Regions from separate parts of the Kosakonia sp. Marseille-Q7440 genome, predicted to be linked through region 2. Evidence: predicted binding sites of a transcription regulator. Region 2 holds the regulator's gene; each other region holds the start of a gene.

Region 1 (10,538 bases), on a different contig from region 2:
TTAACGCCCTGAATGCCATCTCCTCATCCATTCGCCTCAATCCCGATACCGCGCGCCAGCTGATTTACAATCTGTCACGCTACCTGCGCTATAACATTGAATTAAAAGATGATGAGCAGATCGACATCAAAAAAGAGCTCTACCAGATTAAGGACTATATCGCCATTGAGCAGGCACGCTTCGGCGATAAGCTGACGGTTATCTATGATATCGATGAAGAGGTGAGCTGCGTGATCCCGAGCCTGCTGATCCAGCCGCTGGTGGAGAATGCCATCGTTCACGGTATCCAGCCCTGCAAAGGCAAAGGCGTGGTCACCATTAGCGTGGAAGAGTGCGGCAACCGGGTGCGCATTGCGGTGCGCGATACCGGCAACGGCATCGCGCCGGAAATGATCGCCCGCGTCGAAGCAGATGAAATGCCGGGGAATAAAATTGGCCTGCTGAATGTTCATCAGCGGGTGAAACTACTGTATGGCGAAGGGCTGCATATTCGCCGCCTGACGCCGGGCACCGAAATCGCCTTTTATGTGCCCCGCCAGACGTCGCGCGCGACGCTGTTGCCCTCACCGGAGAGAAGATGAAAGTCATCATTGTAGAAGATGAATTCCTGGCGCAGCAGGAGCTAAGCTGGCTTATTCGCGAACACAGCCAGATGGAGATTGTCGGCACGTTTGATGATGGCCTCGACGTGCTGAAGTATTTACAGCACAACCGCGTGGACGCCATTTTTCTCGATATCAACATCCCGTCGCTGGATGGCGTGTTGCTGGCGCAGAATATCAGCCAGTTCGCCCATAAGCCCTTTATTGTCTTTATCACCGCGTGGAAAGAGCATGCGGTGGAGGCGTTTGAACTGGAAGCGTTTGACTACATCCTGAAACCTTACCAGGAGTCGCGCATCGTCAATATGTTGCAGAAGCTGGAGAGCGCCTGGCAGCAGCAGGCAGGAACCGCGAGCAGCCCGCAGTCACGGGAAAACGCCACCATTAACCTGGTGAAAGATGAGCGGATTATTGTCACCAGTATTCACGATATCTATTACGCTGAAGCGCACGAGAAGATGACCTTCGTCTACACGAAGCGGGAGTCGTACGTGATGCCGATGAATATTACGGAGTTTTGCAGCAAGCTGCCGACAGCGCACTTCTTCCGCTGCCACCGCTCATACTGCGTCAATCTGGACAAGATCCGCGAGATCGAACCCTGGTTTAACAACACCTATATTCTGCGACTGCGGGACCTCGATTTTCAGGTGCCCGTCAGCCGCAGCAAGGTAAAAGAATTCAGGCAACTGATGAATCTTTAGAGGACATAACCCAGCGTCTGGCGCAGATGTGCGCCGGAGCCCAGCAGGCCTGGGTTATCGTGAACAATCAGGTAGACCGGAATGTCCTGCACGTAGGCTTTGAAGCGCCCTTTATCTTCGAAGCCGCCGCGAAAACCGGACGCGGTGAAGAAATCAAGGAAGCGCGGCACGATACCGCCCGCGATGTAAACACCGCCAAAGGTGCCGAGATTGAGCGCCAGGTTGCCGCCAAAACGGCCCATAATCACGCAAAACAGCGACAGCGCGCGGCGACAGTCAGTGCAGCTGTCCGACAGTGCACGCTCGGTAATATCTTTTGGTTGCAGGTTTTCCGGCAGGCGACCGTCTGATTTCACAATCGCGCGGTAGAGGTTGATAAGCCCGGGACCGGAGAGCACGCGCTCGGCGGAGACGTGGCCAATTTCAGCCCGCAGCTCTTCAAGGATAATCCCCTCCTCTTCGCTGTTCGGCGCGAAATCGACGTGGCCGCCTTCGCCCGGCAGGCTCACCCAGCGCTTATCCACATGCACCAGATGCGCGACGCCAAGACCGGTACCGGCGCCGTAAACGGCAATCGGTTTACCTTCAACCGGCGCGTTGCCGCCAAACTGAATCAGGTGTTCCGCTTTCAGCATCGGGATAGCCATCGAAACGGCGGTGAAATCGTTGATGATCTCCAGATGCGCGAAGCCGAGGTTTTGCCTCATTTCGTCAATGGAGAAGGCCCAGGTGTGGTTGGTCATCGCCACCCAGTCGCCGGTGATGGGGCAAGCGATGGCGATACAGCCATCTTCCACACTCACCTCGTGCTCTTCGAGGTAAACGCGAACGACCGCTTCCAGGCTGGGGTAATCAAGACCTGAATAGGTCTTGGCCCGGGAAATGTCGCCGGTCTCGACATCACACAACGCTAAGCGCGCGTTGGTGCCGCCCACGTCTCCCACTAAAGCATATTTTTTCATTCTTCTACGGCTCCGCTAAAGTCAGAATAAATCTTTGGCACACTGTAAATTCAAGGCGCTGTAACGACAACGACCATATCACGAGTGCCCCTTTATTATCGATCTACATCACAGATTAGCCCTAAGCTTTCAGACTGATTACTGCCTTATTGCCGCAGTGGGTTACAAGGAAATATCTGGAGCGCGTTTGTACGCTGAAATAGTGCGCAATATGGCGCTCTTTTGTGCCCGGAATTTGTCTCTTCCCCTTTTATCAGGAGTATTTGCATGGTTTACCTGGCGGACCCCGCACGTTATGAAAAAATGGCCTATAACCGTTGCGGCGAGAGCGGGCTCAAATTGCCTTTGGTGTCGCTCGGGCTGTGGCATAACTTTGGCGATGCGACACTGCTTGAGACCAGCCGACAGCTGCTGCGCCACGCCTTTGATCTCGGCATCACCCATTTCGATCTGGCGAACAACTACGGGCCACCGCCCGGCTCGGCCGAGAGCAACTTTGGACGTATCATGCAGGAGGATTTCCGCCCCTATCGTGATGAGCTGATTATCTCCAGCAAAGCCGGTTACACCATGTGGGACGGTCCTTATGGTGACTGGGGATCGCGCAAATATCTGGTTGCCAGCCTCGATCAGAGCCTGCGGCGCATGGGCATTGAGTATGTCGATATTTTCTATCATCACCGCCCGGATCCCGAGACGCCGCTGAAAGAGACGATGCGCGCGCTCGATCACCTGGTGCGCCAGGGCAAGGCGCTCTATGTCGGGCTGTCGAACTACCCGGCGGCACAGGCGCGGGAAGCGATCGAGATCCTTAACGATCTCGGTACGCCGTGCCTGATCCATCAGCCGAAATACTCCCTGTTTGAACGCTGGGTTGAGAGCGAACTGCTGGATCTGTTGCAGGAAAAAGGTGTTGGCAGCATCGCTTTTTCGCCGCTGGCAGGCGGGCAGTTGACCGACCGCTATCTGCAAGGGATCCCGGCGGATTCGCGCGCGGCGAGCGGCAGCCGCTTCCTCAACCCGGATCAATTGACCGAAGAGAAGCTGGCGACGGTGCGGGCGCTGAATGCGGTGGCCGAGCGGCGCGGGCAGAAGCTGTCGCAGATGGCGCTGGCATGGGTGCTGCGCGGGGAGAGAGTCACCTCGGTGTTGATTGGTGCCAGCAAAACCAGCCAGCTTGACGATGCGGTGGGGATGCTGGCGAACCGGGCGTTTAGCGCGCAGGAGTGTGCGGAGATTGACGCTATTCTTGCCGGGACGCAGTAAACCAGCGCTTTAGCAAAACGTGCTATTAACGGTGATTTAGGAGTTCCGCCACTAATACGGGGTTTACGCGCGCCGTAATATTGCCGCCACAGGCCTCCCCGGCCCGATCGTGAAGGAGAAGAGTATGTTCAGGTCACTGATTCTGGCAGCAGTATTACTGGCTTTTGCGCCACTGGCCGCCAATGCTGGCGAAATCACCCTGTTGCCGTCGGTTAAATTGCAGATCGGCGATCGCGATAATTATGGTAACTACTGGGACGGCGGCCGCTGGCGCGACCGCAATTACTGGAACAATAATTATGAGTGGCGCGATCACCGTTGGCATAAACATGACCGCGGCTGGCATCGTGGCTGGGATAAACGTGGTTGGGACAAGCGTGACGCCTATGAGCGCGGCTATCGCGAAGGCTGGAACGATCGTGACGACCGCCGCGGACCGGGTCGTGGTCACGGGCATGGACACCACCATTAATTGTGTTTCGCAGGTAGTTTGATTACCCGATGAAACGTAAAGTGCCGGATGGCGTCTAACGCCTTATCCGGCCTACGCGATCCAGCCCCCACAAACTTTTGATTACCGATACATTTTTGAATGCCCGATAAGCGTAGCGCCATCGGGCATTCAGCATCAAACAGTCACACCGCAGAAGATTCGTAGGCCCGATAAGCGTAGCGCCATCGGGCATTCAAGCCGCAGAAGGGATATGTAAACCCAACAAGCTCACCGCCATTGGGCACTATTTACCCATCAACTCGGCAAGCGTTCCGACCAGCAACCAGCCGTTCAGGCACACCACCAGCGCGACAATCACCCAGCCAGTGCGTCTTACCAGCGCGGTATTCACCAGTTCGCCCATCAGTTTTGCATTACTGGTAAACACCAGCAGCGGCACCAGCGCCAGCGCGATACCAAAGCTCAGCAGCACCTGGCTCATCACCAGGATACGCGTCGGATCCAGCCCCAGCCAGATAACAATAAACGACGGCAACATGGTAATGGTACGGCGCACCCACAGCGGAATATGGAAACGGACAAACCCCTGCATCACCACCTGCCCGGCCAGCGTACCGACAACGGTCGAAGAGAGACCCGCAGCCACCAGGCTCAGGCCGAAAATAGTCGCTGCGGCATGGCTTAATAATGGCTCCAGCGTTAAATAGGCCTGATCGAGATCGGCCACGCCGGTGTGTCCATTAAAGTGAAATGCTGCTGCGGCGGTCGCCATCATCGCAAGGTTAACAAACCCGGCAATGGTCATCGCCAGCCCAACATCCCATTTGGTCGCAGAGTAACGCTCGCGGCGCGTACCGTCGTGCAGGTTTTGCGTCAGGGAGGAGTGCAAATAGATGACGTGCGGCATAATGGTCGCGCCCAGTACGCCAGCGGCAAGAAACACCGCATCGGTTCCGGAAAGCGTAGGAATAACAATCCCTTTTGCCAGCGCCGCCAGCTTCGGCTGCGAGAAAATCAGTTCGACAATATAGGCCGCCGCGACAAACAGCAGCAGGCCGCCTATCACTTTTTCCAGCGGTTTCTGCCCGCGCTTTTGCAGCATCAGAATCAGGAAGGTGGCGATCCCGGTCAGCACCGCGCCCTGCATCAGCGACACGCCGAGGATCAGCTTGAAGCCAATCGCCGCGCCGATAAACTCCGCCAGGTCCGTCGCCATGGCGATGATTTCCGCCTGCACCCAGTAAAACCACACCAGCGGGCGCGGATAGTGGTCACGGATCTGCTCCGCGAGGTTTTTGCCGGTCGCAATGCCGAGCTTGGCGGAAAGCAGTTGAATGAGCATCGCCATCAGGTTCGCCCACACCACAACCCATAAAAGCTGGTAGCCGAAGGTCGCGCCCGCCTGAATATTGGTGGCAAAGTTACCCGGATCGATGTAACCGATAGCCGCAATAAATGCAGGTCCCATTAACGCAAATCTGAGTTTGCGCGCTGCTCTTCCGTTAGTACTCTCCACGCGACTACTGCTCATTTATTGCCCCTAAATATAGCCTTTGCTATGTTTGATGCTACCAAAATGAGAATGATTATCAAGATCGTTAGGATGGGTTTACTTGATTTCTCTGATAGCCTGAAACAATAGAAGGGTTGAATGCCAAGGATGGTGACGGCGGCGACAACATTTACCGCAGCATTATGTTATGAGTCTAGCAGCGTGACGCAACTTTTCACGGCCTTTATTAACATACCTGAATTGTATGTTTGATCACTAATTTTGAGTCTGGTCACAGGACATTAATATAGTGTGCCTTTGATCTCGTTTTCTTTTGTCTTGTTACATAGAATGTGCACGAAATTCCTACCCGTCTCATATTTGGAGCAAATATGTCCCGCGTTCTGCACTTTGTCCTGGCGCTTGCTGTTGTGGCGCTGCTTGCCTTGCTCGTGAGCAGCGATCGCAAAAAGATCCGCATTCGCTTTGTTATTCAGCTGCTGGTGATTGAAGTTGTGCTGGCCTGGTTCTTCCTCAACTCTGATGTCGGCCTCGGCTTCGTAAAAGGCTTCTCCGAGATGTTTGAAAAACTGCTCGGCTTTGCCAACGAAGGCACCAACTTCGTCTTCGGCAAAATGAATGACGAAGGCCTGGCCTTCTTCTTCCTGAAAGTGCTCTGCCCGATTGTCTTTATCTCTGCGCTGATTGGTATTCTGCAACACATTCGCGTACTGCCGATTGTGATCCGTGCCATCGGTACGGTGCTGTCGAAAGTGAACGGCATGGGTAAACTGGAATCTTTTAACGCGGTCAGCTCCCTGATTCTGGGTCAATCCGAGAACTTTATTGCTTATAAAGATATCCTCGGCAAAATGTCACGCAACCGCATGTACACCATGGCTGCGACCGCAATGTCGACGGTTTCGATGTCGATTGTGGGCGCTTACATGACCATGCTGCAGCCGAAATATGTCGTCGCGGCGCTGGTGCTGAACATGTTCAGTACCTTTATCGTGCTCTCGCTGCTCAACCCGTACCGCGTGGATGAGAGCGAAGAGAACCTGCAGATGGCGAAACTGCACGAAGGCCAGAGCTTCTTTGAGATGCTGGGTGAATACATTCTGGCTGGTTTCAAAGTGGCGATTATCGTTGCGGCGATGCTGATTGGCTTTATCGCGCTGATTTCCGGCCTGAACGCCCTCTTCGCTGCCGTGCTGGGCATCTCCTTCCAGGGCATTCTGGGGTACATCTTCTACCCGGTTGCCTGGGTGCTGGGCGTGCCGGCTCATGAAGCGTTGCAGGTGGCGAGTATTATGGCGACCAAACTGGTCTCCAACGAATTCGTGGCGATGATGGATCTGCAGAAGATTGCCTCCACCCTCTCTCCGCGTTCGGAAGGTATCCTCTCTGTCTTCCTGGTCTCCTTCGCCAACTTCTCCTCAATCGGCATTATCGCAGGCGCGATCAAAGGCCTGAACGAAGAGCAGGGCAACGTGGTTTCCCGCTTTGGTCTGAAGCTGGTGTACGGTTCGACGCTGGTGAGCGTGCTCTCTGCGGCCATCGCGGCGCTGGTTATCTGATTCAAACGCGCTTTAGCAAAAACCGGGGCCTGCCCCGGTTTTTTTATGCCAGCGGCTGCGGCTTGCCGAGCAGATAGCCCTGCAGGTAGTCAACGCCCGCGTTCAGCAGCAGCTCGCGCTGCGCCTCATTCTCTACGTACTCGGCCACCACCGTCAGACCTTTTGCTTTCGCCAGAGAGCATATCGCTTGCACGATCATCGCATCCTGCGGGTCAGTGAGAATATCGCGCACAAAACAGCCGTCGATCTTGATGATATCCGCCTGGATGCGCTTCAAACGCTCGAAGTTGGCGTAGCCGGTGCCGAAGTCATCAATGGCAATCTTAAACCCCGCCTCGCGTAAGCGCGTAATATTCCGGACGCTCACTTCCGAGTGGGAAAAAGCCTGCTCTTCGGTAATTTCGATAATCACTGCCTGCGCGGCGATGCCGTAGCGCGCAAACAGTGCAAGAAACTGCGTAGCGAAGGATTGCTGCATCAGGGTCAGCGGCATCAGGTTGAGGGAGAAACGCGGCTTTGTAGCTGGCTGCGGATGCGCCTGCATCCATTTCAGCAGCGTTTCGACGACCTGCATATCGAAGCGCGTACCGAGATCAAACTGGGCAATAACCGGAATAAACTGGTCGGGGGTAATGATCTGATCATCGCTGACCAGCCGTGAAAGGATCTCGTGATAGCCCTCGCCTGTGGCATCGACGATCGGCTGGGCATAGAGCGCGATACCGCCCTCTTCCAGCGCCCGTTTTACCCTCTCCAGTTGCAGTACGCGCTCAGTGGTCTGATGATTCACTTCCGCCTGGCTGTTGGTGAGCGCCAGCACACGATTTTCGCTGTCCGTCTGCTCTGACAGCCAGCTCAACTGGCCGAGCGTCTGCTGCAGCGCGTCCCGGTTGCCCTGCAATTCGCCCCACGAAGCACCGAACTCAATCTCCAGCGGTTTTTTACTCCAGCAGATTCGCTGGCTGTTAAGACGATCGAGCATGGAGTGCAGGCGCGCCAGGGTTTCCGGCCCGTTGAGCATTAGCAGTAATTCACTGCCGGGGAGTTGAAAAAAACGCTCCCCTTCATGCAGCCAGGGTTGCAGCGCCCGGGTGACGCTGCGCTTCACATGCACGCGCATCATCATGCCGAAGTGGCGGCTAAGGAAATCGAGGTTTTTCATATGCAGACAACAGACGATGCTGCCCGGCTGGCGCTCCACTTCCCTCTCCAGCGCGCGCAGATTAGGCAAACCGGTGAGCGGATCGCTCATCGCTTGCGCCTGCCAGCGCCGCTTCAGCCACAGGCTGCGGTTGAAAACGCGGATGTTGTAAAGCAGGCAGACGGTGAAACAGATCAGTACCGACATGACAAACGCCAGCGAGTAATCTGCGCGGACGTCATGGAAAAAGTTGTTGTTATAAGCCAGCAACAGGAAAGCCGACACCGCCCAGCTCAGCGTCAGAAAGGTGCCCGGCAGACGGCTACAGCCAAAGTTAAAAATAATAAAGATCAGCGGTACCAGATAACCGGCAACCAGATCTGATTTATAGGGGGCGCATAGCAGCGCCACAATGGTGATTAATGTTGCCAGCCAGCCCAGCGTGAATAAACGCTTTCTTTTGCTAAAACAGGGAACAACGCTACGGCGCCACCACGCTTTTGCAAAGCGCGGATTGAGGATCATGCGCATCGGATAATAAACAATCATGGTAAAAATCAACGCCGAACATATCAAACTCTGAATATCGATTATTGAGAATATTAACGAACCGCTGCCGAAGTAATTGGAGAGCGTCACCGGATAATTAAACCAGGCTCCAGCCAGATACATCGTTATTTTTATGCCGATGGGGGCAATAAATCCCAGCCATAAAATGCGTACCCCCATATTTTTATTAGGAATACCGTAACGCCAGCGCCTGCCAAGCTGCCAGCGAACAATGGCGCACACCAATAAAACGGCAAATAGCTGGCAGAAGAGCAGCACCGCCGCTTCGCCAAAGGGCAGATGAAAGAAGATCTCATTAATGATAGCGGAGCCAAGAATAAGCGGCACAATGGCGTGTCGACCAAATAACAGGAGAATCGCAAGCGTAACGCTTAAAGGTAACCAGGCGAGATAAACACTGCCGCCATCAACGACTGTTTTCGGCGAAATATAACGGGCTACGGGAATAGCCACCAGGCACATCATTAACGCCAGCAGAAACGGCTTCACGTAACCGGATTTCATAAATTAATGTCGGCTCTGGTGGTTAAAAAATAATTACCATGAATAATAGGTTTATTGAAACAGTGAAGCAAGCCAGGGAAACGGACGAGAAAATAGCAGACGTGCGCTTTTTTCAGCCAACGGCCTGAAGAATAAACGCACAAACAAAAAACCCCCGCGTAAACGCGAGGGTTCAAATTTTGGTGGAGCTAAGCGGGATCGAACCGCTGACCTCTTGCATGCCATGCAAGCGCTCTCCCAGCTGAGCTATAGCCCCACAATGTTACTTTACGCACCAGTTCCGTTGGGTTCGGAATTTGGTGGAGCTAAGCGGGATCGAACCGCTGACCTCTTGCATGCCATGCAAGCGCTCTCCCAGCTGAGCTATAGCCCCATCGCGTAAAGCGTGTCGTGTTGACGGGCGGCATGATATGAATTCCCTTGCCAGGTGTCAACGGCAAAATCATCACCTCTTTACCAACCGCTGAAAAAGCATGCAATTGAATCCCCTTGCGATGTGCCTCGCAGCCAGCAGTTAAACCTGTCACATTTTCTTCTAAAATGGTGCTATAACATAAATCACTAATTACCCTTACTACTCACCGGGAAATTATATGCTCAAGGAACGAATGACGCCGGAAGAGCTGGCTACGCTAACGGGGTACAGCCGGCAAACCATCAACAAATGGGTGCGTAAAGAGGGGTGGATCACCTCGCCAAAACCTGGCGTTCAGGGAGGAAAAGCCCGCCTGGTTCACGTTAATGAACAGGTCCGCGCCTTTATCCGCAGCGCGCAGCGCAATGAACTCTCCCCCTCCACCGACAACTCCAGCAGCGACGCCTCGCTGGAAGCACTGCTGCTCCGACTGGCAAAAGAGATGACCGACGCCGAGCGCACTCTGCTCTCTTCAATGCTTTTGCGCGACGGCATTACCGGCCTGTTGCAACGTTTAGGGATCCGCGACCAGAAATAAGATGAACACATTACCAGGCAAAATGACTACTGCTGAGTTAGCAAACCGTCTCGGCGTCACACGACAGACCATCAACCGCTGGATCAAACGTCACAAGTGGAAAACAGAGAGTCTCCCCGGCGTAAAAGGGGGCCGCGCCCGCTACGTATTGATTACCGATAAAGTGCTGAGCCTGGTGATGGAACTTCCCGCCATGCGCCACAGCGGTTTTAACAGTTCGCTCGCCGAACCACCCGCGCCCTATCTCACCGCGCCAGGCACAATGCAAAATATTATCAACTCGTTGCAGATGCTTACCGCTGACGAACTG
Region 2 (10,538 bases):
TGCCCTTATCTGTGGGCTTAGCGCTCCCCCTATACTCATTAAGATTCAAGAGGTTATTTTACTCATGGCAATTACAGGCATTTTCTTCGGCAGCGACACCGGCAACACCGAAAACATCGCCAAAATGATCCAAAGCCAGCTTGGTAAAGACGTCGCCGATGTTCATGACATTGCCAAGAGCAGTAAGGAAGATATCGAAGGGTATGACATCCTGTTGCTCGGCATTCCGACCTGGTATTACGGTGAAGCGCAGTGCGACTGGGATGACTTCTTCCCGACGCTGGAAGAGATTGATTTTAATGGTAAGTTAGTGGCGCTGTTCGGCTGCGGCGATCAGGAAGATTACGCTGAGTACTTCTGTGATGCGCTGGGCACCATTCGCGACATTATTGAACCGCGCGGCGCGACGATTGTGGGCCACTGGCCGACTGCCGGTTACCATTTCGAAGCTTCAAAAGGCCTGGCTGATGACGATCACTTTGTAGGTCTGGCGATTGACGAAGACCGTCAGCCAGAACTGACCGCCGAGCGCGTGCAGAAGTGGGTGAAGCAGGTTTCTGAAGAGCTGCATCTTGATGAAATCCTGAATGCCTGATTTTTATGGCGCAATCTGCTGGTTGCGCCGTATCAATAGGTAAAAGCAATCGAAATAATTGCTACATTTTTTTAACTTTCCTACTCATCCCTGTACAATAAGCGCTGCTTAACGTAGTACGCCCGACCGGGAGTTGTCGGCGATACCACGTTTTAAAAGCTTACTTTACTTGAGGGCTTGCAGTTTTCATTTATACATGGCAGTTCTATAATGATACGCATTCGCCCGGGTGCATTCCTTATAACTTCCGAGAAGGAAGTGAATCGTATAGCAACAGGACAGATTCCGCATGACTGACAACAATACCGCATTAAAGAAGGCCGGCCTGAAAGTCACGCTTCCACGTTTAAAAATTCTGGAAGTGCTTCAGGAGCCGGATAACCATCATGTCAGTGCGGAAGATCTTTATAAGCGTCTGATCGACATGGGTGAAGAGATTGGTCTGGCAACGGTGTACCGTGTGCTGAACCAGTTTGATGACGCCGGGATTGTCACCCGTCACAACTTCGAAGGCGGCAAGTCTGTTTTCGAACTGACGCAGCAGCATCACCACGATCACCTTATCTGCCTCGACTGCGGTAAAGTTATCGAATTCAGTGATGACTCCATCGAATTGCGCCAGCGCGAAATTGCCGCTCAACACGGCATCCGCCTGACGAACCACAGTCTCTACCTTTACGGCCACTGCGCCGAAGGTGACTGCCGCGAAGATGAACACGCGCACGACGCAAAATAAGTTCTTCTGAACGTTAAAAGCCAACCGTCAGGTTGGCTTTTTTTATGCCTGCCGGCTGAGCGGCGCGTTAAAAGGTTACGCCGCTCAGAGAGGAAAGCGATCAGGCTTTCAGGCTATCGACGCGGCTGACGCGCCTGCCATCCGGGCTTAAGGTGCGCAGCTGAATTTCTCCTTTAACCTGTGGACGGGATTTCGCTTCATAGTGCTGCCATGTTTTGCCGCGATCGAGGGAGTACTCGACCACCAGCCCCGGGAAGCGGATGTTGACCTCCAGCACACCGTCAACAATTCGCGCCCCTGGCACCGGCAGACGATAATGGATGCCGGCTTTATCCAGCTTCGCCAGCTCGCGATGTCCCAGCAGATTGGCAAAACGCTGCCAGTCTGCCGTTAAGGCCTTCTGATCGACCCACTGCGTCTCGCCGCCTTTGTATTCACGGCCCGCCTGGTAATCCAGCTCCCAGCTTGCGCGGTGCCATGCCCGCTCAGCGACGGCGACCAGACGCGGATAGATCATATACTCCATCTGCTCATCCGTGCGCACCACTTCGCTCCACAGCTCGGCGGAAAGCCCGTAGGCGCCAGGCCACGGCTTGTCTGATTTGGCGCTGAACGCGTTGCCGTCACGGTCGACCGACGTTTCCGCATTTTGCGGCATGTTGTCCGGTGCAAAACTGAAGATCTTGCGCTCATCGCTGAAACGCGTCCCCCAGTAGTAGCCGCTTTCATCCGGGTGAACTTCACTCGGGAAGTCGAGATAGACGTAGTCCGGGTTGGAGACCACCACGCGGAAGCCTTTGTTCGCCCAGTCATTGACGGAATCGAAACCGCCCCAGTAGAGCGCATCCCAGAAGTTGACATTCACATGTCTGGTGGCAAAAACAGAGGCGTCTTTGGCATCTTTAAGCCCATCCTGCCACGCCTGCATCACATCAATGCCGTGCGCCTTAACCAGCTTGCTCACCTCAGCGCCAAAGTAGCTGGAGAGGTGCTCAACGTCGCTCACTTTCCCGGCTTTGATCATCGCCTGGCAGGCCTCCGATTTCGCCCACGGCTTATCCTGCCTGCTCTGATCGATGATGCCTTTACCCGGCTGCGGATCTTTCACATCCGTATAGCCAGCCCCCAGGTAGATATTTTTCGCTTCATCGCCGCCGAAGTGCCAGGTGTGTAGCGGCAGACCCGCTTCTCTGTGCATCTGCTGGATTTCGCCCATCACCTTATCGACAAAGTTGCGCGAGGAGTCCAGGCAAGGATTGAGATAACCGGTGCGATCGTAGAACTGTACGCCAGCGGTAACAGAGGTATCCGTCGGATCGAGCAGGCGGTAACGGCTCGCCTCGCTCTCTTTACCCTCTTTTATCAGGCGATGGTAACGCGCCTCCATTGAGATGACCGCCGCGCGCGCATGGGCGGGCATATCGATCTCCGGGATCACCTCAATGTGCCGCGCTTTGGCATATTTGAGGATCTCGATATAGTCGGCGCGGGTAAAGTAACCGCTGCCGTTGTTATCACGATCCGGCCCGGATCCCAGCTGCGGCAGCAGGCACTGCTTCTCGCTCAGATCGTGGCAGCGCTGGCTGCCAATCTCAGTCAGCTCCGGCAGCCCGGGGATTTCAATGCGCCACCCTTCATCGTCCGTCAGATGGAAGTGGAATTTATTCAGCTTGTAGGCTGCCATCTGATCCAGCAGGCGCAGCACCGCCGCTTTGCTGTGGAAATTACGCCCGACATCCAGATGAATACCGCGATAGTCGAAGCGCGGTGCATCTTTCGCCATCAGAGCGGGGATGGTCATCGCCCCCTGCGCGGGGAGAAGCGAAAGCAGGGATTGCAGGCCATAGAAGACGCCGCTCTGATCAAAACCGGTCACCACCGCCTCTTTATCACTGATACGCAGCTGATAGGCACCGTTGATCGCCTCCTCACTCTTGAACGCTTTACGCACAATTTCGGTACGTAGCGGATAACTCCCCTCTTCCACGCCGAGCATGGCGAAGCGCGCTTTAATGGCATTTTGCGCATCAGGCATCAGCGCTGAAAGGTCAAATTTCATCCCCTGGCTGAGATCGATATCCCGACCGTAAATTTTTACCTCGCGCGGCGTCGGCACAATCTGCCCGCGCAGCGAGGCGAGGTTCATCGCTTTGATATCGCTGTTTTGCGCAAAGCGTGCTTCAGCGGTCATCAGGATATTTTTATCGTCCGGCGTCCGCTGCCATTGCTCGCCAAGCGGTGTGACGAACTGGGCAAGATCTTCCGTATTGGTATTGGCGATGGTTTTTGGCGTCGCTTCCTCACCTGTGACATACCAGCGCGGCAGCACATCGGTAATAAAGAGTTGCCAGTACTCATTAATGATTGGGATCTCAACGGACTGATTCGCCGGAAAACCAGTAAATTGCCCGGTAGGCTCAAGCTTATGCAGATCGCCCATGATATGGGTCACTTTGAACTGCGGGTTCGCGACTTGCAGAACGGGGCGAATACTGTGGAAGTAGATAGCCCACTCGTTATCGGTCACTGCCTCGCCTTTGTTGGTGAGCGTGATCACCGCTTTGTTGCAGGAGGCCCAGTCTGCGCCGAGCTTCGCACAATCAACGCCATGCTGTGCGGCAAAGTTATCTTTTACGGCGTAGTTCAGATTGAACTGGCTGATGGCGTCAACCGTGCTCTGGCTTGCCAGTGCCGCGCCGCTGCCAAGCAGCGCTGTGACTGCGCCCGCCAGCAGGCTTAAACGTGCTGTATGCATTCTCTGTTCCTTAAGGTTGCCAATGCCCGGCAACAAATTAATTAGAAAAGGGTAAACGGCGCGATGACCATCAATTTCACGTCGCGCTCATCCTGGAAAATGTTGCCGTAGCCGCCGGCATAGCTCGGGATAGCGGCGTGGTTGTCATACTGGGTAAAGTGCAGTTTAAACATCGTCCCTTTGGCGCGCCCCTCTTGCAGGGTATAGATGGCATCCAGGCTATATGCGGACTCTTTCAGACGATAACCGGCGCTGTACCACGCATCCGGCACGGCCATTTCGGCCGGTTTTGCGCCCCAGGCGTAGGCGTAAGAGGCCCCAATTTGTAAGCCGGGCAAGTTGCAACTCTCCAGATCGTACATCGCCCCCAGGAAGAGCGCTTTTTCGCCATTGGCATTGAAGTCGGAGCGGTTATCCCACCAGATATCAAGACGACCATTAGAGGAGGCATAGGTTGGCGTCATGCGCTGCAAAAAGTAGCCCTGCTGGCCTTCTGCTTTTACCCATGTTCCTTCGAGGCGCAGCGCGAGTGGTCCGACCGTGTAACCGAAGGTCAGCGCCTGCAGCCAGGCGGTGCCGTCGTAAAGATCGTTGATGCCGCGATCGCTGACTTTGTCGCGGGCACCATAAAACTGATAGCTGGTGCTGAACGGTTGATTTGCCACATCCAGCTGGTAGCTGGCTTTTGCAAAATATTGATCGACATAGCCCTGCGCCTGGCCAAACGCAGCCTCCAGCACGAGGTTATTTTTGAAATCATATTTTGCGCCGAGCGAATGGAGATAATCGACCCGGTGCTCTCTGTCGTTTTGCCAGAACTTATCCATCTCGATATGCCATGGCGCTTTATATCCATTGGCCCACATATACGAAACGCTCAGCGCGCCAGCATCGCCATAGTCGTTATTAATGCCCGCTTCCGCGCCCTGGTAGGTGCCCGGCATAAAACTCCAGTGCGGCGCTAATAGCGTCTGCCCGGTGGGTTGAATATAACCGGCGCGCGCCCAGAGAGCGCCATATTTGAATTTTGCTGCGGCTTTATAGAGGCTGATGCCGCTTTTATCACCGGACCAGCGCTCTTTATAGGCTTTATTACTGGCGGAGAAAGCAATTTCATTTGGGTGAGCGCTATCTCCGTTTTCCGCCATTTCAATCGCCGTAAAGGCAGCGATATCCAGGCCAAACATATCTGCCGCATAGCCTGATTGAAAATCCAGCCTGGCATTCCACGTGGCGTGAGAGAGGTTCGTTTTATATTTATTATCGAGAATATCTTTACGGTCGCGCTCACGCTGCCAGTAATAGATCCCGCCGGTGAGCGTTGAGTCATCAATAAAACCGCTTGCCTTCGCCTGCGCGGGAAGCGCCAGGCCTGACATGGCGATAACGGCGGCAATAGCCAGCGATAGCGAACTCCGTTTACCTGCAAACGCGCACATACATTGATTCCTTTTAAATGTAAAAATCCCCGCCGCGGCGGCGATAAAAATTAACAACAGGAAGTCTGTTATAGATATTCCCTAAGTAAACAACAGCACAAAGCCTATTTTTCGCGTTGTGAATTATCAACGTCTTTTTAAGCAAAAATAACGGAGTATGACGAAGTGCACAGAATTAAATGAGGATTAAATATCGTTTCATAAACCACGCAAATAAATAACCAATCCGTATTCAGTCGATATTTAATTCTTTATTAACGAGAGGGTTTTATCACTATTCTGATTACTGCTTCCGCAACATTCCAGAAATAAAAAAGCAGAACACCAACAGAGGGAAGATATTAATTTTCGGCACGAATATGTATTAATTGTAATGCGCAGGTTAATAATAAAAAACGCCGCAAGAAGCGGCGTTATTTCATAGTGGCCACTGATTGGTGCAATCAGTCGCCGATTTTAGCCCAGGTATCACGCAGGCCTACCGTGCGGTTAAACACGAGTTTGTCCGCGGTGGCATAGCGGCTATCGAGGCAGAAGTAGCCTTCGCGCTCAAACTGATACGCTTTGCCCGCCTGCGCCTCTTTCAGCGATGGCTCGGCAAAACCCTGTTTAATGACCAGCGATTCCGGGTTGATGGTGGCGAGGAAATCCTCGGCGGCTCCCGGGTTTGGCACGCTGAACAGACGATCGTAGAGACGAATTTCAACCGGCTGCGCATGCTGCGCGCTGACCCAGTGGATCACGCCTTTAACCTTGCGGCCATCGGCAGGATCTTTACTCAGCGTCTCGGCGTCGTAAGAGCAGAAAATGGTGGTGATGTTGCCTTCGGCATCTTTCTCAACGCGTTCCGCTTTGATCACATAAGCGTTGCGCAGACGCACCTCTTTGCCGAGCACCAGACGTTTGTACTGCTTGTTAGCTTCTTCGCGGAAATCAGCGCGATCGATCCAGATCTCACCGCTGAACGGCACTTCACGGGTGCCCATCTCCGGCTTGTTCGGATGGTTCGGCATGGTGACGATTTCGCTGCTGCCCTGCGGGTAGTTTTCGATAACCAGTTTCACCGGGTCGATAACCGCCATCGCGCGCGGCGCGTTTTCGTTGAGATCTTCACGAATGCAGGATTCCAGCGACGCCATTTCAATGGTGTTGTCCTGCTTGGTCACGCCAATGCGCTTGCAGAATTCACGGATAGAAGCAGCGGTATAGCCACGACGGCGCAGGCCAGAGATGGTCGGCATACGCGGATCGTCCCAGCCCTCAACGTGCTTGTCGGTCACCAGCAGGTTAAGCTTACGCTTGGACATCACGGTATATTCGAGATTCAGGCGCGAGAATTCGTACTGGCGCGGGTGAACCGGAATGGTGATGTTATCCAGCACCCAGTCATACAGACGACGGTTGTCCTGGAACTCCAGCGTACAGAGGGAGTGGGTGATCCCTTCCAGCGCATCGCTGATGCAGTGGGTAAAGTCGTACATCGGGTAGATGCACCACTTGTTGCCGGTTTGATGGTGTTCAGCAAATTTAATACGGTAGATAACCGGGTCGCGCATCACGATAAACGGCGAAGCCATATCGATTTTCGCACGCAGACAGGCCTTACCCTCTTCAAAACCACCCGCACGCATCTTTTCAAACAGCGCCAGGTTCTCTTCTACGCTGCGATCGCGGTACGGGCTGTTTTTACCCGGCTGCGTCAGCGTGCCGCGGTATTCGCGGATTTCATCGCCGGTCAGTTCGTCAACATAGGCCAGGCCTTTGTTGATCAGTTCAACCGCGTAGCTATACAGCTTATCGAAGTAGTCTGAGGAGTAGCAGATGTCGCCAGACCAGTGAAAGCCCAACCACTGCACGTCGTTTTTGATTGACTCAACGTACTCGATATCTTCTTTTGCCGGGTTGGTATCATCGAAGCGCAGGTTGCACTGGCCGTTGTAATCCTGTGCGATACCGAAGTTCAGGCAGATGGATTTCGCGTGGCCGATGTGCAGGTAGCCGTTCGGCTCCGGCGGAAAACGGGTATGGACGGTGGTGTGTTTACCACTGGCCAGATCTTCATCAATGATCTGGCGGATAAAGTTAGTCGGGCGGGCTTCAGCCTCACTCATCACAGGTTCCTCAAGGCGTAAACAACGTATAACGGCATATGATCTAATAAGAGAGCGCAGGAAACAACCTTTACTTATACAAATCACTGATGCTCAGGGGAAAGGTATTCAGGCTCGTCGCCATGGCGACAGTGCTCTGTTGTGACCGCTTTTGTTAGTATTACCGGGCTATTTATTATCTCGCTTCCCCCTCCACGAGTCAGGTATCCGGGCGCTTCGATACACCATGACCATTCAAACTGCTCTGTACCGTGGATCCAGAACACAATTGGCGACCATCTGGCGCGTTTTTCAACCTTGATATGCCCCTCGGCATCGGCATGAAACGGCTCCGGTGGATCCTGAATAGTGGGCGGAAAACGTATAGTCTGCAGCCACAACGTCGCATTCGTAAGGGGTTTGCCGTCGCGATTAAGTACATCCACTTCATAATGCGGGCGAATAGTTGCGTAACGCGGAATACAGCCGCTTAGCGCCGTCGTCATTACCAGCGCGTAAAAAATCCTTTTCATTATTCACCTCTGTAAAATAGCGGCGTCAGTATGGCACTGATTAAACGACGGGTAAAAAAAAGCGGCGGAGGAGATCCCCCGCCGCTTAAGGCTAATGTGCCGACTCAGGAGCAATCAGCCTTTAATTTCGTACAACGGTGTCTGACCCGCAACGACATGACCTTGCGCCTTAATGACAAGGCCGCTGAAATCATCAATATTGCTGACGACAACCGGGCTAATCATTGAGCGGGCATTGGCATTGAGGTACGCCAGATCCATTTCGAGGATCGGTTGACCGGCAACCACTTCCGCGCCCTCTTCAACCAGACGGGTAAAGCCCTGACCGCCCAGTGCAACCGTATCAATGCCCATATGGACAACGATCTCGGCACCTTTTTCAGTCTCCAGGCAGAAGGCATGGTTGGTGTTGAAGATTTTCACAATCGTACCGGCCGCCGGAGAAACTACGGTTTTATCCGTCGGTTTTACCGCCACGCCGTCGCCTACCGCTTTGCTGGCAAAGGCTTCGTCCGGCACCTGCTCCAGCGCCACTACCTCACCGGTAACCGGGGATAAGAGTTCGGCAATCACGACTGAATTCGGCACCGCCTGCGGTTTTGCCGCGGCGGCTGGTGCTGTCTGAGCCGGCGCTGCATTGCTGCTTGCCGCGGCCGGGACATCCCCTGCCGTTTTCATGGCGTTGGCAATTTTCTCAGCCACAAAGCCGACAATAATCTGCACGCTGGTTTTATTGAGACGAATCACGCCGGTTGCGCCCAGGCGTTTCGCCATCGTTTCGTTGACCAGTGAAGAGTCATTCACGTTAAGACGCAGACGGGTGATGCAGGCATCAATACCGGTCAGGTTCGCCGAGCCGCCGACGGCAGCAATGTACTGACGCGCCAGGCCGCTGACATCCTGCTCGCTGTTAGCGCTGATATTGACATCCTGACCATCGGTTTCATCCCCGGCAACGGCCAGTTCACGACCCGGGGTCAGCATGTTGAATCGCTTAATGGTGAAGCGGAATACCACGTAGTAGATAACAAAGAACACCAGACCCTGCGGGATCAGCATCCACCACTGGGTCGCCAGCGGGTTACGCGAAGAGAGCACCATATCCACCAGCCCGGCGCTGAAGCCGAAACCGGCAATCCAGTGCATGCTGGCTGCGATATAGACAGAGATACCGGTCAGAATGGCGTGAATGACATACAGCACCGGCGCCACGAACATGAAGGAGAACTCCAGCGGCTCGGTGATGCCGGTAAAGAAGGCGGCGAAAGCACCGGCCATCATAATACCGAGCACTTTGGCCTTGTTCTCAGGACGCGCGCACTGGTAGATCGCCAGCGCCGCACCCGGCAAGCCGAACATCATGATCGGGAAGAAGCCCGCCTGATAACGCCCGGTGATCCCCACCGTCGCTTTACCGGCTTCGATAGACTGCGCGCCGCCGAGGAAGTTAGGGATATCGTTAATACCCGCCACGTCAAACCAGAAGACCGAGTTCAGGGCGTGATGCAGACCGACCGGGATCAACAGACGGTTGAAGAAGGCGTAAACACCCGCGCCGACAGAGCCGAGTTTCTGAATATGTTCACCAAAGCTGACCAGGCCACTAAAGACCACCGGCCAGATAAACATCATGATAAAGGCCACAGCGATCATCACAAACGAGGTGATGATCGGCACCAGACGGCGGCCGCTAAAGAAGGAGAGCGCTTTCGGCAGTTCGACGGTGCTGAAGCGGTTGTAAAGCTCAGCGGCGATGATCCCGACCAGAATACCGACAAACTGGTTTTCAATTTTGCCGAAGGCCGCGGGAACCTGATCCAGCGGAATTTTTTGAATCATCGACACCGCGGCAGGCGAGCAGAGGGTCGTTAACACCAGGAAGCCGACAAAACCGGCCAGCGCCGCAGCGCCATCTTTATCTTTGGACATCCCATAAGCGACGCCGACCGCAAACAAGACACCCATATGGTCGATGATCGCTGAACCGGATTTGATAAACAGCGCGGCCAGGGCGTTTTGGCTTCCCCAGCCAACAGGGTCGATCCAGTAACCGACCCCCATCAAAATCGCTGCTGCGGGCAGCGTGGCGACCGGCACCATCAGCGCGCGGCCAACCTTCTGTAAATAGCCTAAAATACTCACTTTATTCCCCCTATGAGCTCAACGTGAGCCCACTGAAACAGTTGTTTTTTATTGTGTAACGAACCCTGAACTGATGCCTGTTTTTCCACTACCTGACGAAGTGTCTGCAAAATTAATTCGCCTCGCAAATTAAACGCGCATTTTCTGTGATAAAAATCACTAACTATCGTTATCACCGTTCCTCAATACTGGCAAACAACAAAAACTTATTTTAAGATCAAAAATATCAAAGCGGATCGCTCCCTTCT
Region 3 (10,538 bases), on a different contig from region 2:
GGGCCGTTGCGGTCCTTCATTAACACATAGCCGTTTTTGAAATTAACCTGCTCGCAGGGTGCGGGGTTGTTGTGATTACGCATATTGGGCAGGCACTGCTGAAAGACGATTTGGCGCAACGCGTCCGGGTTGCTGGTGAACTTCATCCAAATCCATACACCTGCGGCTGCAACAATAATCAGGACCAGCAGGGCAATCATAAGACGTTTAACAGTTTTCATTTTCCGCTTCCTTTGCTGAAAGAAACGGCATAATAGCGCAAAAATTAAACGAAGCGACACCCCGAATTTGCCGGATAGCACTTACGCCATCCGGCTGGTTTAACAGTAAAAATTACCGCTTACTAATCTGATCAAAAGTGCCGCCGTTGGCGAAGTGCTCTTTCTGCGCCTTGCTCCAGCCGCCGAACACATCATCAATGGTGAACAATTTCAGTTTCGGGAATTCGCTGGCGTACTTCGCCGCAACCTGCGCATCGCGCGGGCGGTAGAAGTTCTTCGCGGCAATCTCCTGCCCTTCTGGCGAGTAGAGATATTTCAGATAGGCTTCGGCCACTTTCTGAGTGCCCTTTTTATCCGCGACTTTATCGACCACCGACACGGTCGGCTCGGCGAGGATAGATTCACTCGGGGTGACGATCTCAAACTTATCTTTGCCCAGCTCTTTGGTCGCCAGCAGCGCTTCGTTTTCCCACGCAATCAGCACATCGCCAATCCCGCGTTCCACGAAGGTGTTGGTCGCGCCGCGCGCACCGGAATCGAGCACTTCGACATTTTTGTACAGCGCTTTAACAAACTCCTGCGCTTTAGCCTGATCGCCGCCGTTCTGATGCAGGGCATAGCCCCAGGCCGCCAGATAGTTCCAGCGTGCGCCGCCGGAGCTTTTCGGGTTCGGTGTGATAACGGAAACGCCCGGTTTTACCAGATCGTTCCAGTCATGAATCTGTTTCGGATTGCCTTTACGTACCAGGAAGACAATGGTCGAAGTGTAGGGTGCAGAGTTGTCGGGCAGGCGTTTAATCCAGTTTTTGTCGATACGGCCGCGCTCGGCAATCGCGTCGACGTCATAGGCCAGCGCCAGCGTTACCACATCGGCATCTATACCGTTGATAACTGAGGTCGCCTGTTTTCCGGAGCCGCCGTGCGACTGGCGGATCACCACATTGTCGCCGGTCTCCTGTTTCCAGTGCGCGCTGAACGCTTTGTTGTACTGCTCATACAGTTCACGCGTCGGATCGTAAGACACGTTTAACAATTGGATATCTTTTGCCAGTACGCTGCTGGAAGCCAGCAGCAGCGTTAAGCCCACGCCCCATTTATTCATTGCCCGCTCTCTTCGGTTGTCAATTTTGATGACACCAGCCTGCCAGAAAGGGATCCGATGATTAAAGAATAAAAAAAGATTGGCTATAACTCTGGGGAATATGCTGCGGTAAAAAAACGCCCTCAGCGGAGAGGGCGTAGTGCGTATTAGTAAAGTTTTTTCGCGCAGTCCAGCCAGTCGCCTTTGAACGGACGCTTCATGTTTTCAATCGCGTCGATGATGTCGTGATGCACCATTTTTTCGTTCTGGATACCGACGCAGCGGCCGCCGTAGCCCTGCAGCAGCAGATCGATAGCGTAGGAACCCATGCGGGAGGCGAGAATGCGGTCGTAAGGCACCGGCGAACCGCCACGCTGGATGTGGCCCAGCACGGTCGCGCGGGTTTCGCGCTGCGTTTCGCTTTCAATGTACTTCGCCAGCTCGTCGATATCGCAGATGTGCTCGGTGATCGCCACAATCGCGTGTTTTTTACCTTTGGCGATACCGGCTTTGATCTCGGCGACCAGGTCTTCGCGGTTGAACTCCACTTCCGGCAGAACGATAAACTCACACCCGCCGGCAATGGCTGCTGCCAGGGTCAGATCGCCGCAGTAACGGCCCATCACTTCAACAATGGAGATACGCTGGTGTGAAGAGGAGGTGTCGCGCAGGCGGTCAATCGCTTCAACCACGGTTTGCAGCGCGGTGAAGTAACCGATGGTGTAGTCGGTACCGGCAACGTCGTTATCGATGGTGCCCGGCAGACCGATGCACGGGAAGCCCATTTCGGTTAGGCGTTTGGCACCCATATAGGAGCCGTCGCCGCCGATAACGACCAGCGCGTCGATGCCGCGCTTTTTCATGTTTTCGATAGCCACGGCACGGATATGCTCTTCACGGAACTCCGGGAAGCGGGCAGAGCCGAGGAAGGTACCACCGCGGTTGATCATGTCAGACACGCTGTAGCGGTCGAGCTGGATCATCCGGTCTTCATACAGGCCCAGGTAGCCGTCGTAGATACCTGCAACTTCCAGACCTTCTGTTAATGCTGCACGGACAACGCCGCGGATGGCGGCATTCATGCCTGGCGCATCACCGCCGCTTGTCAACACACCGATTTTTTTAATCATGACTACCTCTGAACTTAGGAATGCAAAATAAAATTCTGTGGCCCGAAGCAACTCCCACGGGGAGCGAACAACAATGCTGCAAATAGTATCTCAATCCACTACTGCTGAATTGATTCAGGTCAGGCGAAATGGGGGTATTTTATACACAACCGCACTGCCTGACCCACACTTAAAAAACGCGTTACGAAAGCCTCTGCGGGCTTATCGTCCTTGAGGAACAACTGAGCACGGATCCTGATGAATAATCACATCGGAGCCGGGGAAACGGCGCAAAATTGCCTGCTCTACCTGCTCGGCGACAAGATGCGCCTCAACCAGCGGCAGGTGATCGTCCATTTCCAGATGTATTTGAATAAAGCGGGTCGGCCCTGACTGCCGCGTGCGAAGATCGTGAGCGCCTCTGACGCCCGGCCAGGAAGTGACAATATCAACAATTTCCTGGCGCTCTCCATCGGGTAGCGCGCGATCCAACAGCGCCTGTACCGCCTCATACCCCATACGCAACGCACTGTACAAGATATAGCCGCCGATACCCAGCGCAAACAGCGCATCCGCCCGGTGCCAGCCATACCACGCCAGCCCAAGCGCGATGAGAATAGCGCCGTTCATCATAACATCAGACTGATAATGAAGCATATCCGCGCGCACCGCCTGGCTGTGTGTTTTGCGCACAACCCAGCGTTGAAAAGTGACCAGAATCACAGTGCTGATCAGCGCCACCAGCGTGACGGCAACGCCAATTCCCGCGGCCTGCAAGGGCTCCGGCCGAGCAAGATGCTGAATGCCGGTTAAAAAGAGAAACAGCGCGGAGCCGGAGATAAACATACTCTGCGCCAGCGCGGCTAACGACTCCGCTTTGCCGTGCCCGAACGTATGCTCCTCATCCGCCGGTTGCAGCGAATAGCGCACCACCAGCAGGTTGGTGAGCGACGCGGCGATATCCACCAGCGAATCGACCAGCGCCGCCAGAATACTGACCGAACCGGTGTGCCACCAGGCGAAAATTTTAATCACCAGCAGCAGCGACGCCATGATGGTTGCCGCCATTGCCGCCCGTGTGACCAGCCGTCCATAAGATGCTTTCATACACGCTCCTGCTTGTCGTTGGCGGAATTATAACGGATAGCAAAAGGAGCAATGGAGAAAATAGGGGCAGGAATTGCGGGCAAAAAAAACCCCCACATCATGTGGGGGAAGACAGGGATGGTGTCTATGGCAAGGAAAAACAGGGGTTGTTACCTGGTACTGCTACTACTCATTACCGTCAACGGGGAGCTTTTTTGCATCTGCGCAACGTTACGCAGCTTTGCCATCCGTTGTTGGTGCTTCTGGTTTAAAACCGCTTGCTGCTCCGGCGTTAGAAGGTGGTACATCTGGTTGCGGACTTTCGCCATCTCAACCTGGCGAGCAACCTGCTCCTGCGCCATTTTTTCTGCCTGAGCGCGTACAGCGGTTTCATCAAATTTATCTGCGGTGACAAGGCTGTGCATTGTCTCCATTTCGCTAACATTAACAGGTGGCTGGTCGTGCCGCGCCTGTGTCATCAGATCCCGCATCTGCTGGCGCTGATGTTCGGTCAGATTAATACCGTCGAACATATGGCTCTGAACACTGCGCTGTGCAATCCCCTCAGTGGGGTGCCAGTTATCGCCTGTTACGGCTTCAGCAGCCTGGCTAACAGCGCTTAATGTCAGCGTTGAGGCCATGACGGCAGCGGTAACGATGCGCATCATTTACTCCAGTAACCTATTTGTCTCACGAGTGAACGAAAATCAGTCTACGATTCAGGCTGCAAACATGCGTCAGGGGGTGTAAAACAACGTAAAGTCATGGATTAGCGACGCTTGATGACGTAATTTCTGCCTCGGAGGTATTTAAACAATGAATAAAATCCTTTTAGTAGATGATGACCGAGAGCTGACTTCCTTGTTAAAGGAACTTCTCGACATGGAAGGTTTTAACGTGCTCGTTGCCCATGACGGTGAACAGGCGCTCGACCTCCTTGATGACAGCATCGATTTGCTTTTGCTCGACGTGATGATGCCGAAGAAAAACGGCATCGATACCCTTAAAGAGCTTCGCCAGACACACCAGACACCGGTAATCATGCTTACAGCCCGCGGCAGCGAGCTGGATCGCGTTCTCGGCCTTGAGCTGGGCGCGGATGACTATCTCCCGAAACCCTTTAACGATCGTGAACTCGTGGCGCGTATTCGCGCGATTTTGCGCCGCTCCCACTGGAGCGAACAGCAGCAGAACAGCGATAGCGGTTCGCCGACGCTGGAAGTGGACGCGCTCAGCCTCAATCCTGGCCGCCAGGAAGCGAGCTTTGACGGTCAGTCGCTGGAGCTCACCGGCACCGAATTTACCCTGCTCTACCTGCTGGCTCAGCATTTAGGCCAGGTGGTGTCGCGTGAACACCTGAGCCAGGAAGTGCTGGGTAAACGCCTGACGCCGTTCGATCGCGCCATCGACATGCATATCTCCAACCTGCGCCGCAAACTGCCGGAGCGTAAAGATGGGCATCCGTGGTTTAAAACTCTGCGCGGCCGCGGTTATCTGATGGTCTCCGCTTCATGATAGGAAGTTTGACCGCCCGCATCTTCGCCATCTTCTGGTTAACCCTGGCGCTGGTGTTGATGCTGGTATTGATGGTGCCAAAGCTGGACTCCCGCCAGATGACGGAGCTGCTCGACAGCGAGCAGCGCCAGGGTCTGATGATTGAACAGCATGTGGAAGCGGAGCTGGCTAACGACCCGCCGAACGATCTGATGTGGTGGCGCAGGCTGTTTCGCGCCATCGACAAATGGGCTCCGCCCGGTCAACGCCTGCTGCTGGTGACCAGCGAAGGGCGCGTGATCGGCGCGGAGCGCAGCGAAATGCAGATCATCCGCAACTTTATCGGCCAGGCCGATAACTCCGATCATCCGCAGAAGAAAAAGTATGGCCGCGTCGAAATGGTGGGCCCCTTCTCCATTCGCGACGGGGAAGATAATTACCAGCTCTATCTGATTCGTCCTGCCAGCAATTCGCAATCTGACTTTATCAACCTGCTGTTTGACCGCCCGCTGCTGCTGCTGATCGTTACCATGCTGATCAGTTCACCGCTGCTGCTGTGGCTGGCGTGGAGCCTGGCAAAACCGGCGCGTAAGTTGAAAAACGCGGCGGATGAGGTGGCGCAAGGCAACCTGCGCCAGCATCCGGAGCTGGAAGCCGGGCCGCAGGAGTTTCTCGCCGCCGGGGCCAGTTTTAACCAGATGGTGAGCGCGCTGGAGCGCATGATGACCGCGCAACAGCGTCTGCTGTCGGACATCTCTCACGAACTGCGCACGCCGCTGACGCGCCTGCAACTGGGCACCGCCCTGCTGCGCCGCCGTAGCGGAGAGAGCAAAGAGCTGGAGCGCATTGAAACCGAGGCGCAGCGGCTGGACAGCATGATCAACGATCTGCTGGTGATGTCGCGCAACCAGCAGAAAAACGCGCTGGTCAGCGAAACGGTCAAAGCCAATCAGCTGTGGCATGAGGTGCTGGATAACGCCGCGTTCGAAGCCGAGCAGATGGGCAAATCCCTGACGGTCACCTTCCCGCCCGGGCCCTGGCCGCTGTATGGCAACCCCAACGCGCTGGAGAGTGCGCTGGAGAATATTGTCCGTAACGCGCTGCGCTACTCCCACACCAAAATCGAAGTGAGCTTTGCGGTGGATAAAGAGGGCATCACCATCAACGTTGATGATGACGGCCCAGGCGTCAGCGCGGAAGATCGCGAGCAGATTTTCCGTCCCTTCTACCGCACCGACGAAGCGCGCGACCGCGAATCGGGCGGCACCGGCCTTGGGCTGGCGATTGTCGAAACGGCAATTCAGCAGCATCGCGGCTGGGTGAAAGCGGACGACAGCCCGTTAGGCGGTTTACGCTTAACCCTCTGGCTGCCGCTCTATAGACGCGCCTGATAATGCGCCCTCTCCCACCGGAGGGGGCGTTTTTTTATCCGCGCAGCCGCCGGGCGTTATCCTCAATTTTGCCGCTCAGGCGTCGCTTCTGCATCGTGCGCGTCCAGCTTGCCGATAACCCCGCCGCCGCCAGCAGGCGCTGATACTGCTCATCATCAAACGGTTGATACCAGGCGATCGCCGCCGCCTCATGAACGCTGACATCGCTCACTCTTGAGACAAGCTCTAACGGCGCGTCAGCGGCGACTTTGCCTGCGGCAATCACCCGGTAGAGCCAGCCCACGCGGCCGCTCGCCTGCATCTGCGTGGCCATATCCTCAATGCCGAAGTGGTAGTTGAGCTTAAAGCAGGGCGAGCGCGGCTGCGTCACCTGAATCAGCGCCTCGCCCCAGCGAAAGATATCGCCGATAAAGACATTTTGTTCCGTCAGCCCGACGGTAGAGAGGTTTTCGCCGAAGGCGGGCGCGCAGAAAAGCGCGGCCTGTTGCGGGAAGGCTTGCGCCCAGTGCGTGTAGTGTTCACGCGGATAGTGGCACAGCGCGCGATCGGCCCCGCCGTGGTAGCTTTTCTCTGCCTGCTCATCGCCAGCAAGGCCCAGCTCCGTCAGGGTCAGCTCTCCCTGCACCTGCAATTTGGCGATGGCGCTCGGTCGGCTGCCCTCATAATCCCTTATCTTGCCCCTGAAAACGTTAACCTGATGGCGCATCTTCCCTCCCGGAATTCCGTTATTGGTCGCGTTATTAGAGCACACTTTTTTCTCACCCGAAGCGGCGAAAATGAGACATTCATGCGCGTGTCTGACGCCATGCCGTGTTATCACTTACCTTGAGTTTTGAAACGCAATTTCATTAAACGAGGAGAGAGCGACGTGGCCACTACAGTTCCATTTTCTGGCGTCTGGTGCCCTTCCATCACGCCGATGGATCGTGAAGGGAGTATCGATCTGGCAGGCTTAGCGCAACACATTGCCCGTCTGAATGCGGCAAAAGTCGATGTCGTGCTGCTGATGGGCAGCATCGGGGAGTTTGCCTCGTTCTCGCTGGAGGAGCGCTTAATGCTTATCCGCGAAGCGCGGGAGATGTCACCGGGCACGCTGGTAGCAAATGTCTCCTCCCCCTGCTTTTCCGATGTGGTGCGCATGGCGCAAGAGGCCAGGCGCGTCGGGTATGACGCAGTAATGGTGCTGCCACCCTATTACTACGGGCAGACCAGCGGGCAGTTATTGCACTATTTCCGCGCCATCGGCCAGGCGGTTGAGGGCAAGTGGTTCGCCTACAACTTCCCGGCGCGCACCGGCTGCGATTTAACGCCGGAACTGGTCGCCACCCTGGCCGCCGAGTTTCCTGATTTCGCCGGCATCAAAGATACGGTCGATTGCCAGTCACACACGCGAAACATGATCCTCGCCACCCAGGCGGTACGCAGCGATTTCGCCGTGTTGAGCGGCTACGACGAGTACTACATCCCGAACTTACTGGCAGGCGGCGCAGGGGTGATCTCCGGGTTGAATAACGTTATGCCAGAGCTGTTTGTGCAGGCGAGAGAAGCCTGGCGCACCGGCGATCTCGACGGGTTGAGCAAAGCGCAGCAGGAGATCGGCAAGTTTATGGCGATCTACGCCATCGGGGATGATTTCGTCACCACCATCAAAACCGTGGTATCACGTAAATTTGGCTACTCGACGCCCGTCTCGCGCAACGTCGGCGGCACACTCAGCGACGCGCAGTGCGCCATCGTCGACCAGCTGTTTAGTATCACCTCGCGAAGGTAAACCGCAGGCAATAAAAAACCCCCGACGGCGAAGCCGGACGGGGGTTGACCTCACGCAAGCGTGGGGGATCGTGCGAACTTATTTTTTAGCGGCGAAACGTGCTGCTGCTTCGTCCCAGTTCACCACGTTCCAGAACTCTTTGATGTAGTCCGGGCGGCGGTTCTGGAATTTCAGGTAGTAAGCGTGTTCCCACACATCCAGGCCGATGATCGGGAAGCCGGATGCGCCAGAGATCGCTTCGCCCATCAGCGGGGAGTCCTGGTTTGCGGTAGAAACTACAGCCAGTTTGTCGCCTTTCAGCACCAGCCATGCCCAGCCGGAACCGAAGCGGGTTGCTGCTGCTTTTTCAAATTCAGCTTTGAAGTTGTCCACGGAACCGAAATCGCGCTCGATAGCCGCTTTCAGATCGCCCTGCAGGGTAGTGCCGACTTTCAGGCCTTTCCAGAACAGGCTGTGGTTAGCGTGGCCGCCCGCGTTGTTACGCAGTACGGTTTTCTTGTCGGTCGGCAGCTGGTCCAGCTTGGTGATCAGCTCTTCAACCGGCAGGCTTGCGAACTCCGGCAGGTTTTCCAGCGCGGCGTTAGCGTTGTTTACGTAGGTCTGGTGATGTTTAGTGTGATGGATTTCCATCGTCTGCTTGTCGAAATGAGGCTCAAGGGCATCATACGCATACGGCAGAGCGGGCAGTGTATAGCTCATTTTCATCTCCATTTTTAGTCTGGCGGCGGATTTGTTAACGCCGCGTAAGCAGTTGGATCATTATAGTTAATTACGTGATATTGAAAATGTTTATCAATGCCGTAGTTTCTATAAGGTTATCTATTTTAGTTATGTTCTTGAAATTGTGAAGCTGCTCATTCTCATCATGCCCTGATTGCCAGCGCCAGGCGCAGCGCGGCAATCGTCTCAAGGTTAAATCGTTTACTGATTTTTACACTCTGCGAGTCGGCGACCTCTGTCGGCCATAAAAACAAAAGGAGTGCACAATGAGTAACGCGATTACGATGGGTATTTTGTGGCATTTGATAGGCGCGGCCAGTGCTGCCTGTTTCTATGCCCCGTTCAAAAAGGTCAAACAGTGGTCATGGGAGACGATGTGGTCGATAGGCGGCCTTGTCTCCTGGGTAGTCCTCCCCTGGAGCGTCAGCGCGCTGTTACTGCCCGATTTCTGGGCCTATTTCAGCTCGTTTAACGCCTCCACCCTGCTGCCGGTGTTTCTCTTTGGCGCGATGTGGGGCGTCGGCAATATCAATTACGGTTTAACGATGCGCTATCTCGGCATGTCGATGGGTATCGGTATCGCTATCGGCATCACGCTGATTGTCGGCACCCTGATGACACCGGTGCTCAACGGCACTTTCGGCGTGCTGATCCATACCGAAGGAGGTCGAATGACGCTGCTTGGCGTGCTGGTTGCCCTGATTGGCGTCGGCATTGTGACGCGCGCCGGTCAGTTGAAAGAGCGCAAAATGGGCATCAAAGCCGAAGAGTTCAATCTGAAGAAAGGGCTGGCGCTGGCGGTCATGTGCGGCATCTTCTCAGCCGGGATGTCCTTTGCGATGAACGCCGCCAAACCGATGCACGATGCCGCCGCCGCGCTGGGCATCGATCCGCTCTATACCGCGCTGCCAAGCTATGTGGTGATCATGGGCGGCGGCGCGCTGGTCAACCTTGGCTTCTGCATCATCCGGCTGGTAAAAGTGAAGAACTTATCGGTCAAAGCGGACTTCTCGCTGGCAACGCCGTTGATTATCAGCAACATCCTGCTCTCCGCGCTTGGCGGGCTGATGTGGTATCTGCAATTCTTCTTCTACGCCTGGGGCCACGCCCGTATTCCGGCGCAGTATGACTACATCAGCTGGATGCTGCACATGAGTTTCTACGTGCTGTGCGGCGGCATTGTCGGGCTGGTGCTGAAGGAGTGGAAAAATGCCGGACGTCAGCCGGTCAGCGTGCTGAGCCTCGGCTGCGTGGTGATTATTATCGCGGCCAATATTGTCGGCCTCGGTATGGCGAGCTAATCAGACGGCGGCGCGACTGCGATGACGCCACTGTCCTGGCGTCATCCCCACTTCGCGGCTAAAGACCACCGAAAAGTAGTTACTGTCCTCAAACCCGCACTGCATGGCGATTTCGCCAATCATCTGCTCCGAGTGCTGGAGCAGATATTGCGCGTGGCAGATGCGCAGCTGGCGCAGATAGTGATTGATGGTCATGCCGGTCTGGGTGCGAAACTGCTGGCGCAGGGCGCGCTCGCTGCACTGCTCCTGCTCGCAAAACTGTTCAAGCACAAAGCTGCGGTTCAGGCTGCCGGAAAGGGCGGTGATCAGCTTATCCAGCAGCGCTTCGCTGTGAGTGGCGGCAAGGTTATCGGCGGCGAAACGG

The links. Region 2 encodes Fur, which represses iron uptake genes when iron is present. Its sites were predicted from a motif close to ATAATAATGAGAACNACTATCAA; they were not measured.
Region 1: the regulator Fur is predicted to act here: its motif matches at 5,559-5,581, upstream of ACWPW2_RS20950 (Nramp family divalent metal transporter).
Region 3: the regulator Fur is predicted to act here: its motif matches at 8,927-8,949, upstream of sodA (superoxide dismutase [Mn]).

What each region holds. Positions count from the first base shown of each region.
Region 1 covers NZ_CBCPLT010000002.1:1,505,447-1,515,984, reverse strand. Annotated here, with positions in the region: gene ACWPW2_RS20975 (sensor histidine kinase) at 1-581, shown strand, start outside; gene ACWPW2_RS20970 (LytR/AlgR family response regulator transcription factor) at 578-1,306, shown strand; gene glk (glucokinase) at 1,303-2,268, opposite strand; gene mgrA (L-glyceraldehyde 3-phosphate reductase) at 2,536-3,534, shown strand; gene ACWPW2_RS20955 (DUF2502 domain-containing protein) at 3,659-4,006, shown strand; gene ACWPW2_RS20950 (Nramp family divalent metal transporter) at 4,272-5,519, opposite strand; gene ACWPW2_RS20945 (NupC/NupG family nucleoside CNT transporter) at 5,873-7,060, shown strand; gene ACWPW2_RS20940 (EAL domain-containing protein) at 7,104-9,275, opposite strand; tRNA gene ACWPW2_RS20935 (tRNA-Ala) at 9,456-9,531, opposite strand; tRNA gene ACWPW2_RS20930 (tRNA-Ala) at 9,573-9,648, opposite strand; gene ACWPW2_RS20925 (YfeC-like transcriptional regulator) at 9,869-10,228, shown strand; gene ACWPW2_RS20920 (YfeC-like transcriptional regulator) at 10,230-10,538, shown strand, end outside.
Region 2 covers NZ_CBCPLT010000001.1:1,164,547-1,175,084, reverse strand. Annotated here, with positions in the region: gene fldA (flavodoxin FldA) at 65-595, shown strand; gene fur (ferric iron uptake transcriptional regulator) at 885-1,331, shown strand; gene ACWPW2_RS05290 (beta-N-acetylhexosaminidase) at 1,432-4,086, opposite strand; gene chiP (chitoporin ChiP) at 4,128-5,525, opposite strand; gene glnS (glutamine--tRNA ligase) at 5,969-7,636, opposite strand; gene ACWPW2_RS05275 (membrane lipoprotein lipid attachment site-containing protein) at 7,720-8,148, opposite strand; gene nagE (N-acetylglucosamine-specific PTS transporter subunit IIBC) at 8,263-10,290, opposite strand.
Region 3 covers NZ_CBCPLT010000004.1:42,444-52,981, forward strand. Annotated here, with positions in the region: gene ACWPW2_RS21985 (CDP-diacylglycerol diphosphatase) at 1-221, opposite strand, end outside; gene ACWPW2_RS21990 (sulfate ABC transporter substrate-binding protein) at 334-1,323, opposite strand; gene pfkA (6-phosphofructokinase) at 1,470-2,432, opposite strand; gene fieF (CDF family cation-efflux transporter FieF) at 2,634-3,518, opposite strand; gene cpxP (cell-envelope stress modulator CpxP) at 3,668-4,162, opposite strand; gene cpxR (envelope stress response regulator transcription factor CpxR) at 4,314-5,012, shown strand; gene cpxA (envelope stress sensor histidine kinase CpxA) at 5,009-6,382, shown strand; gene yiiM (6-hydroxyaminopurine reductase) at 6,417-7,088, opposite strand; gene ACWPW2_RS22025 (dihydrodipicolinate synthase family protein) at 7,251-8,153, shown strand; gene sodA (superoxide dismutase [Mn]) at 8,232-8,852, opposite strand; gene rhaT (L-rhamnose/proton symporter RhaT) at 9,140-10,174, shown strand; gene rhaR (HTH-type transcriptional activator RhaR) at 10,175-10,538, opposite strand, start outside.